Regions from separate parts of the Clostridium zhoujianii genome, predicted to be linked through region 1. Evidence: riboswitches for the same ligand, from Rfam matches in the RefSeq annotation. Region 1 holds a riboswitch; each other region holds the start of a gene.
The links. Region 1 has a riboswitch for S-adenosylmethionine ahead of metF (methylenetetrahydrofolate reductase [NAD(P)H]). Riboswitches for the same ligand answer to the same signal wherever they lie in the genome.
Positions count from the first base shown of each region.

Region 2: another riboswitch for S-adenosylmethionine. It lies ahead of ACSYT2_RS15510 (Na+/H+ antiporter NhaC family protein); the one in region 1 lies ahead of metF (methylenetetrahydrofolate reductase [NAD(P)H]).
Region 3: another riboswitch for S-adenosylmethionine. It lies ahead of ACSYT2_RS15375 (trans-sulfuration enzyme family protein); the one in region 1 lies ahead of metF (methylenetetrahydrofolate reductase [NAD(P)H]).
Region 4: another riboswitch for S-adenosylmethionine. It lies ahead of ACSYT2_RS16550 (MetQ/NlpA family ABC transporter substrate-binding protein); the one in region 1 lies ahead of metF (methylenetetrahydrofolate reductase [NAD(P)H]).

Region 1 is NZ_JBPUTF010000001.1:159,887-163,081, reverse strand. Features, by position in the region: gene ACSYT2_RS00825 (S-ribosylhomocysteine lyase) at 1-365, opposite strand, end outside; gene metF (methylenetetrahydrofolate reductase [NAD(P)H]) at 377-1,264, opposite strand; SAM riboswitch class I at 1,347-1,453, opposite strand; gene ACSYT2_RS00815 (MraY family glycosyltransferase) at 1,541-2,497, opposite strand; gene ACSYT2_RS00810 (V-type ATP synthase subunit D) at 2,708-3,195, opposite strand, start outside.
Region 2 is NZ_JBPUTF010000003.1:149,073-152,267, reverse strand. Features, by position in the region: gene ACSYT2_RS15510 (Na+/H+ antiporter NhaC family protein) at 41-1,342, opposite strand; SAM riboswitch class I at 1,414-1,521, opposite strand; tRNA gene ACSYT2_RS15505 (tRNA-Lys) at 1,645-1,720, opposite strand; gene ACSYT2_RS15500 (hypothetical protein) at 1,782-2,456, opposite strand; gene ACSYT2_RS15495 (HNH endonuclease signature motif containing protein) at 2,658-3,062, shown strand; tRNA gene ACSYT2_RS15490 (tRNA-Gly) at 3,169-3,195, opposite strand, start outside.
Region 3 is NZ_JBPUTF010000003.1:119,139-122,333, reverse strand. Features, by position in the region: gene ACSYT2_RS15380 (aminotransferase class I/II-fold pyridoxal phosphate-dependent enzyme) at 1-455, opposite strand, end outside; gene ACSYT2_RS15375 (trans-sulfuration enzyme family protein) at 458-1,609, opposite strand; SAM riboswitch class I at 1,724-1,826, opposite strand; gene ACSYT2_RS15370 (GIY-YIG nuclease family protein) at 1,855-2,136, opposite strand; gene ACSYT2_RS15365 (ABC transporter ATP-binding protein) at 2,250-3,195, opposite strand, start outside.
Region 4 is NZ_JBPUTF010000004.1:134,024-137,218, reverse strand. Features, by position in the region: gene ACSYT2_RS16555 (FAD-binding oxidoreductase) at 1-1,113, opposite strand, end outside; gene ACSYT2_RS16550 (MetQ/NlpA family ABC transporter substrate-binding protein) at 1,149-1,988, opposite strand; SAM riboswitch class I at 2,096-2,212, opposite strand; SAM riboswitch class I at 2,431-2,549, opposite strand; gene ACSYT2_RS16545 (aconitate hydratase) at 2,566-3,195, opposite strand, start outside.

The sequences.
Region 1 (3,195 bases):
CCACATTGTATCTCATTTGCTGCTGGTATTTCGGTTGCCTTTAAAACCTCTGCTAAAGCCTCCTCTAAGGCCTCCTTTATTTCAGAAGGATCCCTATCTCCCCATATACTTAAATAGAATCCTGTTCTACATCCCATTGGTGATAAGTCTATTATCCCTTCTAGGCTATCTCTTAATGTATGAGCTAGTAAATGTTCTAATCCATGCATTGCTGCAGTACCAAATGCCTCTTTATTAGGTTGAAGAAATCTTATATCAAATTTAGTTACTTGATCTCCATTTTTTCCATCTAATAAACAACATTTTCTTATATATGGCGCCTTTACTTTTCTATGATCTAATTCAAAACTTTCTACTTTTTCCATCATAACTCCTCCTAAACTAGTTCAATTTTATTTACTGAGGTAATAATACTCTCAATACTTCCACTTATCTTTCTTGCTAAATATGGATTATTCATTACATATAAATGTATTCCATCAACTCCTGTTGAAATAAGGTCAACTATTTGCTCTACTGCGTAAGCTATTCCTGCATCTCTTAGTGCCTCTGGATTATGTTCGTATCTTTCCATTATTCTCTTAAATTTCTCTGGAAGGGATGCTCCACTTAATGCCACCATTCTCTCTATTTGCTTTTTATTAGTTACTGGCATAATACCTGCTTCAATTGGTGCTTTAATATTTGCAGCACAAACCTTATCTTGAAAATCATAGTATAAATTGTTATCGAAAAATAGCTGAGATATGAAATAAGATGCCCCTGCTTCTTCTTTCCTCTTCATATTTTCGATTTCTGCCACCAATCCTTTAACTTCAGTATGCCCTTCTGGATAGCAAGCTGCTGCTATATTGAAATTCCCCTTACTTTGTATATACTTGATTAAATCAGTTGCATAATTAAGGTCACCTTTGATTCCACCTCCAAGAGGTAAATCTCCTCTTAATGCAAGGATATTTTGAATATTATTTGCTTCTAATTCCTTCAAATAATACTTTATCTCTTCTTTAGTTGAGCTAATACATGTTAAATGTGCTACTGCCTCAATCCCATATTTGTTTTTTACTAAAGATGATAATTCTGTAGTCTTATTATCCCTAATGCTACCACCAGCCCCATAAGTAACACTTATATAATCTGGACTTAATCCTTTTAATTCATCTAAGGTATTGTATATTGTTTCAATTGATGATGTTGCCTTTGGTGGAAATATTTCAAAGGAAAATACCACTTTCTTTTCTTGGAATAAATTCTTTATATTCATTTCTTTTGCCCCCTCTTTGCAATAAAAAAATGCCTAAAGGGTTATCCTCTAGGCATAATAAAATACTACGCTATAAAAATTCCCCTTATCTTTCAGCTTCTGCTGCAGGATTTAGCACCATGTATAATTATGACATATACCGGTTGCTGGGTTTCATAGGGCCAGTCCCTCCACCTCTCTAGATAAGAACTATTCATTTTTGTATATTATACCCTTTATTACTTAATTTGTAAAGGGGGTTTTTTCTAAATAAAAAGAAGACCTTGAAAGATCTCCTTAATGTTTAATTAATAATAATAGAATTGAGATTATACTACAAACTAAACTTATAACTACGATATAATTAACTATTTGCTTCGTAGTTAATCCTTTTTCTTCTAATCTATAATGCATTTGACTTCTATCTGCTTGATATACCGGTTTACCTTCACTAAATCTTTTAAATATAACAAATATATTATCAAATATAGGTACTGCTAAGGCTAATATAGGTATAAATAGACTCATTACTGTTGCTTGTTTAAAAGCACCATCTATAGCAATTATACTTAATAAAAATCCAATTAAATTTGCCCCTGAATCTCCCATAAAGACTTTAGCCGGGTATCTATTGTACATTAAAAATCCAAATATAGCTGCACCTAATATTAATGCAGTTGTTGCAGACTCAGTTTGCCCAAGGATAACTGCTGCAAAGAAAAATGTTACTGCTGATACAACTGAAATACCTCCAGCTAAACCATCCATTCCATCGGACCAATTAATAACTGTTGTAACACCAAATATCCATGTTATAGTTAATATAAACTGTAACTCTGGAGGTAAATTTATATATTCACCATTTACAAAAGGATTTGCAAATCCCCCAAAAACTATCCCTGATCTATATACTAATATTGCTGCAAATATTTGAACTATTAATCTTGGATATATAGGAAATTCTTTTCCTACTGCCTTATAATGATCATCAATTAGCCCTATTATCAATATTAAGGTAGATGCTATAAAAATCCAAAATTGCTCTGTTTTATTATCATGAACTAATAAAAAATACATGAGGAAGAATCCAATATATATTCCTACTCCACCGCAAAGGGGAATGGGCCCTCTATGCTTCTTTCTTTCAGTAGGCTTATCAGTGAAACCAATTTTCTTTGCTAACTTCATTAACTGTGGTGTAATTATGTAAACAATCAAAAAAGTTACTCCTAATGCTAATATGTAATTCCTCATAAACTCTACTCCTTAAATATTTTATGTCTAAACTATTCTAGCTTTAAGCATATTTTTTTACGCTTATAATTTGAATTATACTATTATCGACTTTTTTAATCAATTACAAAAATATTAAATTTGAATTATCTGCCTTTATTTCCACCATACTTTAAAGATATTTAACTTATATACAAGAAAAGCTTCCCAAATATTAGGGAAGCTTTTCTACTATCCTCTCTGCTCTATCATACTCTTAACTTTCATTAATCTAGTAATAGCAGATCTTTCATTTTCATCAAGTTTCATTCTTATATACTTAATAGTTTCTTGAAGTTGAGGAATTGTCATATATTCAAGAGCATTAACTCTTCTTCTAGTCTTTTCAATTTCATCAGCCATAAGTTGACATGACTTTTCTACTTCTGCAAGTTCAAGTAACTTTGGAAGTATCCCATAAAGCTTTGATATTGCATCATCAAGTTCTGAAGAAGTATTTGCAAATCCATAAGGGAAAATACTTCCCTCATCCCCCTCAAGTTCTCTCTTGAAGTTCATTACAGGAACGGATACACTCATAACATTCTTTTCGCCTACTTCAACTGAAATATGCTCCTTTGGATAAGCTATAGCCTCCTCTAGGAATTCAGAACTCATTACTGCTCTAGCCATAACGAAATCCTTTAAAGAACCTTCTAGTTGTCCTTCAACTTCTTTTC
Region 2 (3,195 bases), on a different contig from region 1:
TTATTATTTTATGACATAGTTAAACATTAGTATAGCAATGTTATTTAACTATTTTATTTCTATCTTTATTTTTTTCCCAGTAAATAAATATAGATACTATTGCACATACTGCCATTAAATATGGGTATATTAAATATTGCATTATAGCAAAAGGTGAAATCATAGCTAATCCAGAAGCTGAAATTAATTGTGCTCCATATGGTATTAATCCTTGGAATACGCAGGCAAACATATCCATTATCCCTGCAATCCTCTTCGGTTCTAGCTCAAATTCATCAGAAATATTTTTAGCTATTGGACCTACTGTAACTATTGCAATAGTGTTGTTAGCCGTACATATATCTACTAAACTAACTAAAGTAGCAATTCCAAATTCTGCTCCTCTTCTTGTTTTGAAGCTACTTAAGCCCTTACTTAGTATAAAGTCTATTCCACCATTATTTTTAATCAATTCCACAGTACCTGCAATTATTAATGAAATAATTATAAGCTCACTCATTCCAGATATCCCTGTTGATATGCTATTAAATAAACCAACTAAATCAAATGATCCATATGATAATCCAATAATACTTGCTAAAACTACTCCTCCCATTAACACAAAAATTACATTTACTCCTGCTAAAGCTGTTATAAGCACCCCTATATATGGAAGTATCTTTACAAAACTATATTCATAATTGCCCATTTCTGGGATAATTGTGCCTCTTGTTATAAACATAAAACATAGAGCTGTTGCTATTGCTGCTGGTAGAACTATTTTAAAGTTCATTTTAAACTTGTCCCTCATCTCACAACCTTGTGTTCTTGTTGCTGCGATAGTTGTGTCTGAAATAATAGATAGATTATCCCCAAACATTGCCCCACTTACCACTGCACCTACAACTATGGCAATTGCTATACCTGTTTTTTCAGATATCCCCATTGCTATTGGTACTAAAGCAACTATAGTCCCCATGGAGGTACCTACTGATAATGCTATAAAACATGCAATAACAAATATTCCTGGCACTATAACGCTAGTAGGTAGTACTGATAATCCAAAATTAACTGTTGAATCCACAGCTCCCATTGACTTTGCTACCTCTGCAAAAGCGCCTGCTAATATGAATATTAATATCATTAATATTACATCAGCATTACCTGCCCCCTTACAGAATGTTTGTATTTTATCCTCAAATTTAACTTTTCTATTCATTATTAGTGCAACCATAGCTGCTATTAAAAATGGAACAATTACTGATATAGCATAAAAATCCTTAGCTACAATAGATGTTCCTAGGTATACTAATATGAATACTAATAAAGGCAGTAATGCCCATACCTTCCCCTTTTCTTTCATTACATAACTTCTCCTCTGTTTAGAATATAAAATAAAGCTTCTGATAGATTCAGAAGCTTATATAACAAACTAACTTATCTATCAGGACGCACCTGCAGGATTTAGCACCATAAAAATTAATGAATATTTTTGGTTGCTGGGTTTCATAGGGCCAGTCCCTCCACCACTCTTGATAAGAACTATTCTTTTTTAACATAGCATATTGTAACATCCCTAAAATACTGTGTCAACGGATATAATTAATCCACCTATACCAAATATTTCAGAGCAATAAAAAAAGGAATCTTTATAAGATTCCTTTTTGGTGCGTCATCAGGGATTCGAACCCGGGACACCCTGATTAAGAGTCAGGTGCTCTACCAACTGAGCTAATAACGCCTAATACATTTTGTATTATAGCACCGTGATTTTTATAAGTCAAGATGCTATAATACATTTTTTATATTACTTCTGTTAAATTTTTTTGAAGAACTTTTTGGAGTTTTTCTCCTAAATGTTTGTTTTTTACTGCACCTTTACAGATTATCTTCCACTCATCGATGCTCACACCTGTTTTTCTTTCAAATTCATCTGAATTACTTGTCATCATAGTTGAGTCTAGTACAAACCTTCCTAAATCTTCAGTGTTTTTAAATATCTTAATATATAGGAATTCTTTATTGTCACCCACCCAAGTTTTATTAAAGTCTCGTGCAAATTTCATTAACTCAGAAATAACCCTATCTTTAGGTATATCCCACATCCTCGTTAATCTTCTATAATAACCCAACATTAAGTTAGCCTCTTCTTTTGTTATCTTACCCTTTACTAATCCACCATGTATTATTTTATCTACAGGTTCCGATGGGATCTTTGTTACTATCCTATTCTTCCCATAAATCCATTTATAAAAGGCCTCTTGTAAAAATGAATATTGAATATATCCAAGAAGAGCTTTTACATCTGGAAAATACGCATAAATATTATCTATACCATTGTTCTTACTAAAAATAAGAGTATGAATATAAAGTGATTTATCCTTTGGTGGATTCTGCATAAACATATGTCCTCTTATTGTCTTGTTCTCGCTTATAAGATTTTCCCAATATTTAAAGGAATTATAACTTTGCCTCATCCTTATCACCCTTCTTTCTACTATATAATATATTATATAGTATATTATAACCTTTTTTCAATACTTTTCTACAATTTAACAAGGTATTGCCAAATGGTTAAGTGAATCAATATTCAGAATATTTTTCTGGCTTATTTATCAAATTGAATTAGCAAATAATTTACTATATAATAAATACATAAAAATAAAGGGGGTAACTTATTGTTCTTTTGTGAAATTTGTAATGAAAAAGCTGATATTCATCATATTGTTCATAGGTGTGAAGGTGGATTCGATATAGAACTAAATTATAAATATCTTTGCGAAAAACATCACCGTGGTAAAGACGGACCCCATCACTCTATTGAAGTAGATATAAAATATAAAATTCAACTACAAAATAAACTTTATGAAATCTTACCTAAAGATTATTATTCCTTTAAAGAACTTGGAGTAATACTAAATGTATCTTTGAACACCTTAAAAAGGATTACTCGTAATATTAAAATATTTAAAGAGGGATATAAAAAGGATGATATTGTACTAGCTATTATGGGAGGTACTCTTTATACTGAGGAAATCCTTGAAAATATACAAATTCAAAAACTCATTCAAAATATATATTAATATTATTCTATTTATTTATTATTTCTATACTACCAACTATAATTAATTCGTTTAATTATAGTTGGATATAACAAAAAAGTAGCTCTATATGAGCTACTTTTTTTATTGGAGCAGGTAGTGGGAATCGAACCCA
Region 3 (3,195 bases), on a different contig from region 1:
TCTGTAACTTTTAACAATGGATTCGAAGGAGTTTCTAAATATATTCCCTTAGTATTCTCCTTTATAGCTGACCTTATTTCTTCAAGATTACTAGCATCAACAAATGTATGTTCAATATTAAATCTTGAGAATAAATTTGTTACTGCTCTATATGTTCCTCCATATACATCTCCACAGATTACCAAATGGTCTCCTGCTGAAAATATACTTAAAACTGAACATATAGCTGCCATTCCTGATGCAAAAGCAAATCCCCTATCTCCTCCTTCAAGTTCTGATATTAGATTTTCCAGCACTTCTCTCGTTGGATTCCCTGATCTTGAATAATCATATTTACCGAAGTTATCTATATCAAATTGATGATAGGTTGATGCTTGATATATTGGTGTACTTAGTGCACCTGTATTCTTATCTATACTTCCTTCTGAATGTATTAATGATGTTCCTATTCCCATTGTTATTCCCCCTTTATTGCTCTTTCCAGATCACCTATTAAATCATTTATATTTTCTATTCCTACTGCTATTCTCAAAAGATACTCATCTACTCCAAGTCTCTTTCTTAAATCATCAGGTAACTCTGAATGTGTTTGCGTAAATGGATAAGTAATTAATGTTTCTACTCCACCTAAACTTTCTGCAAAGCTTATTACCTCAACATTTTTTAAGATTCTTGGAATAATTTCTTTATCTTTAACTCTAAATGATAAAGTTGTACCAAAACCACTACTTTGAGATTTATTAATTTCATACCCCTCATGATCTTCTAATCCAACGTAGTAAACTGTACTCACTTCTTCTTGTTTTTCTAACCACTTAGCAATTTCTATAGCATTTTCTTGGGCTCTATCTAATCTTATATGCAATGTTTTAAGTCCTCTTAGTAAAAGCCATGCATCATTTGCTCCAAGAGTTGCTCCAGTTGACATTAATATATATCTCAATCTTTTAATTATATTTTCATCATTTGCCACTGCAATTCCAGCAAGTACATCATTATGTCCTCCAAGATACTTAGTGCCACTATGAACAACAACATCTGCCCCTAATTCTAATGGCCTTTGATAATATGGTGTTAAAAATGTATTATCAACCACAAAAATCAAATTATTCTCCTTAGCAATTTTACTTATCCCTCTTATATCAGTTACTTTTAATGAAGGATTTGAAGGTGTTTCTATAAATATCCCCTTAGTATTTTCCTTAATTGCAGCTTTAATATCTTCTAAATTTCTTGTATCTACAAATGTAGCATCTATTCCAAATGACTTATAAATATCATCAAATAGTCTGAAGGTTCCACCATATAAATCCTCTGATAAAATAACATGTTCCCCAGCTTTAAAAAGATGTATGCAACAAGTAATTGCCCCAAGACCTGATGCGAAAGCAATTCCTTCTTTTCCACCTTCTAAAGAAGCTACTGTCCTTTCTAATTCTTCTACTGTTGGGTTTTGCATCCTTGAGTAGTCATATCCTGTACTTTCATAAAGTCCAGCATGCTTAAACGTAGCACTTTGGTATATGGGAAAACTAATTGCCCCTGTTCTCTCATCTCCACCTGATGCCCCTCTTACTGCTTTTGTTTCAAATGAACAACAATCTTTCATATAATATGCCCCCTTTTTTAATTATAATTGCCTTTATAGTAAAAAAAGCCGCTTCTTAAATTATAAGAAGCGACTAAAAATAGCCTAAATATAGTCCTAATGGGACTAGCTTTCCTCTTATCTGTCAGGATAAACCTGCAGGATTTAGCACCACGTAATATCAATTACAGGTTGCTGGGCTTCAAAGGGCCGGTCCCTCCACCACTCTTAATAAGATAAACTTATTTATTAAATTTTCTACTTGTTTATATTATACAATTAACTTCTTTATTGTCAATAGTTTCCTCAAACTTTTCTATCAATTTCTCTTTGTCTTCCCTTTTTAACTTTTTTATGGCATATTCTCTTTTCATAGCTATAGACTTATCTTCATAAGTTTCATAGTATGCAAGTTCTAAAGGACCCCTTCCTTTTGTATACTTTGCACCTCTTCCACTACAATGATCATTAAATCTTTTTTCCAGATTGTTTGTCCACCCTGTATAAAGAGAATTATCTCCACATTTTATTATATACACATAATTCATCTCATCACCTTGCTTATCTTTTTAAGTATATTTTAAATATATACCTATTGAAATACAATGAAAAGATGACAAGCCACTTTTAACTTGTCATCTTTCTATAACTACCTTCTATATTAAACTGCTTCTTCCGATCTCTCAAATTGTGAGTTATAAAGCTTAGCATAGAATTCACCCTTAGCTAGTAACTCTTCATGTGTTCCTTGCTCAACTATATCTCCTTCATTCATAACTAAGATTAAATCCGCATCACGAATTGTTGATAATCTGTGAGCTATAACAAAACTTGTTCTACCTTCCATAAGATTATCCATAGCCTTTTGAATTAAAATTTCAGTTCTTGTATCAACTGAACTTGTTGCTTCATCAAGTATTAATATCTTAGGATCAGCTAAAATAGCACGGGCAATTGTTAATAACTGCTTTTGTCCTTGTGATACATTGCTTGCTTCTTCGTTTAATTCCATATCATATCCAGCAGGTAATGTTTTAACAAAATGATGAACATGAGCTGCTTTAGCCGCATCAATTACTTCTTCATCTGTTGCATCTAATCTACCATATCTGATATTCTCTCTTATACTTCCGTTAAATAACCAAGTATCTTGAAGTACCATACCAAATAAATCTCTTAACTCTGTACGATTGAAATCTTGAATATTGTGTCCATCAATTAATATTGCTCCACTATTAACATCATAGAATCTCATTAATAACTTAATCATAGTTGTCTTACCAGCACCAGTAGGTCCAACGATTGCTACCTTTTGGCCGGGCTTAACATGAGCTGTAAAGTCATTAATAATTGTCTTGTTTTCATTATATCCAAAATGAACATTCTCAAAATCAACTCTACCTTCTAAACCTTCTACTGATACAGGATTCTCAGCAAATTGTACTTCTTCCTCTTCTTCTAAGAATTCGAATACCCTTTCTGCTGCTGCTGCTGTAGATTGTAATAAATTAGCTACTTGCGCCACTTGTGCTATTGGTTGAGTAAATTGTCTTACATATTGAATGAATGATTGAATATCTCCAACTTCAATAGTCTTTTTAATTGTA
Region 4 (3,195 bases), on a different contig from region 1:
ATCTCCTGCATGTCCAAAGCTAACTACCTCTATCCCATACTTCTCTTCTATTTCTTTTGTATACTCTACAAAAGTAGCTATGTTATTTATAGGAACTACTATATCTATAGGTTCTTCCTCTGAAACAGCCTCAACAGCTGTAACTAATGCCCCTCTTATGCTCCATGCTCTATTAATATCCTCTTCCTCTTCTAGTAATATAAAATCTAAGGCTCCATTTTCTATAACTACCTTTTCTACCTTTTTATAACTTGAGTTTATCTCTAACTCATCTCCATCAAAAGTTAGTAGTAAAAATGTATTACCTTTATCGCATGGAAATTTGATTTTTAAGTAATCCTCTGCTTTATTTATTGCTCTTCTTTCAATAAATTCTATAGCTGTTGGATTTGCATTTTCTTTTATTACCTTTATGACAGAATTAATACCATCTTTTAATGTCTTAAATGGAACTATTGCACTTACACTATTTTTAGGTTTAGGAATAATCTTTAATATTGCTTTAGTTATTATCCCTAATGTTCCTTCTGAACCTACAAATAAATCTTTTAAATCCAAACCAGAACTATTTTTTATTGTTTCTGATCCTAGATTTAATACTGTTCCATCTGCTAAAACTACCTCTAACATTCTTACATAATCTCTAGTTACTCCATATTTAACTGCTCTCATTCCACCAGCATTTGTGCTTATATTACCACCAATAGTAGCCTTCTTCTCTCCTGGATCTGGAGGGTAGAACAATCCTCTTTCCTCTACATATAATTGCACATCCCGTAGAAGTACTCCTGGCTCTACTGTTACAGTAAAGTTTTCTTCATCTATATTCAATATGTTATTCATTTTTGATAAATCTAATATTATCCCTCTTTCAGTTGGAACTGTTGCTCCTACTAAACCAGTGCCAGCTCCTCTTGGTGTTACATGAATTAAATTATCATTTGCATATTTCAATATATCAGAAACTTCTTTTGTGGATATTGGAAATACTAAAATATCAGCCTCACCAAAATCTCTTTTCAGACCATCAGTCAAATATTTCTTATTTATTTCTTTTCCTACTACAATACGATTTTTATCATTAATTATTTCTATAATATCTTTATTACTCATAGTCCTACCCCCAATATTACCTAATTTCTAAATTCCTATTTCCATGCCTTTACATACCATTCTGGCTTATCAAACTCTTTATATTTTCCGCCCTCTATAATATCCTTATATTCTTTTGATTCAACTGCATCTTTTAAATCTTTACCTAACTCAGTATCTAAGTCTGCTGTTCTTACAGCAATAATATTTTTATAGTTCTCTGATAACTTTTCAATTGCTAATGCTTCCTTATAATCAAATCCTGATGCATATGCAAAGTTTCCAGGTACAGTTGCAACATCTACACTATCAAGACTTCTTGGTAGCTGAGCCCCCTCTAACTCTACAAATTCTATATCCTTCTTATTAACAGAAATATCTTTTAAACTTGCCTTTGTTTCGTCTATTCCTTCTTTAATTTCTATTAATCCATTTTCTTTTAATAATCTTAATGCTCTTGCTAAGTTTGAAACATCATCCGGTACAGCAATCTTTGCCTTATTAGGTAAATCTTCTAATGATTTATATTTGTTTGAAAAGACTCCCATACTTAAAGTTGGCACTGTAATAACTGGACTTAACTCTAAGTTATTATCAGCTGTAAATTTATTTAAATATTCTGTATGCTGCATTAAATTTACATCAATTTCTTTCTCACTTAAAGAATTATCTGGTTGAATATAATCAGTAAACTCTCTTATTGTTATCTTATATCCCTTCGCTTCTAACCGCGGTGCTATTGCCTCAGTAATCATATCCCCATATGGTCCTGGGCAAACCCCGATAGTTATATTCTTTACATCTACTTTTTTATCATTTACCTTTCCACAACCTACAAGCCCAAATCCTACTACTCCTAAAATTAATACTGATACAATTTGTTTTACTTTTTTCATTTTTAATGCCCCCTATTTATTATTATCTAAAAGTGTTTTTTTATAATAAAAAATGCACTAGAGAATAAACCTCTAGCGCATATGATATACTTGCCCATGAATTCACCCTCTTATCTTCTAGCCTAAAGGCTACAGGAATTAGCACCATTCCTTTTTAGTAAATGAACTAAAAAATCGGTTGCTGGGTTTCATCGGGCCAGTCCCTCCACCACTCTTGATAAGTTATTATTTAATTTGTATTTATAGTATAATCTTACTTTTTTGTTATGTCAATACTTTTTAGTATTGATTATCATTTAATATTAATTCTTATTTTATACACCATATATAACTTTATTTTATAGTATTTTTCCTCTTATTTTTACCTACTTCTATAAAATAAAAATGCACTAGAGAATATTTCTCTAGTGCACAAAGTTATAATCGTACTCTATTAAATACTCTCTTATCTTCTAATCTGAAAAGATTACAGGAATTAGCACCATCACTTTATAATAAATGAATTACAAAGTTGGTTGCTGGGTTTCATTGGGCCAGTCCCTCCACCACTCTTGATAAAATTTATTTATTTTTAAACCTAATTATTATTCTTTACATAATTAAGTCTTCCGCCAGCTCTAATTACTTCAATTTCCTTTTCTGTTAAATCTACTGCTACTTCAACTTCTATGCCCTTAGTTAAGTTCTTAACCTTAACAGTACCATTTTCTAAAGCTGATTGAATATCTTCCATTAATAAATCATCTATTAAATCAATATTATTATAATCTGCTTCATTTTTAAATTCCATAGGAATTATTCCATTATTAATTAAGTTAGCTTTATGAATTCTAGCAAATGATTTAGCAACAACTGCTTTAACCCCTAAGTATAAAGGTGCTAACGCTGCATGTTCTCTTGAAGAACCTTGTCCGTAGTTATCTCCTGCTATTATAAATCCACCATTGTACTCCTTAGCTCTCTTAGGGAATTCTGTATCTACTGTGTTAAAGCAGAATTCTGCAAGATAAGGAATATTTGATCTAAATGGTAATAACTTAGCATTAGATGGCATTATATGATCAGTTGTTATATTATCCTCAACTTTAATTAATACCTTACCTTCAACTTTTTCACCTAATTCATCATTTACTGGAAATGGCTTTATATTTGGTCCTCTTACAACTTCAACTTCAGCATTTGTTGGTGCTGGTGCTAAAATCATAGA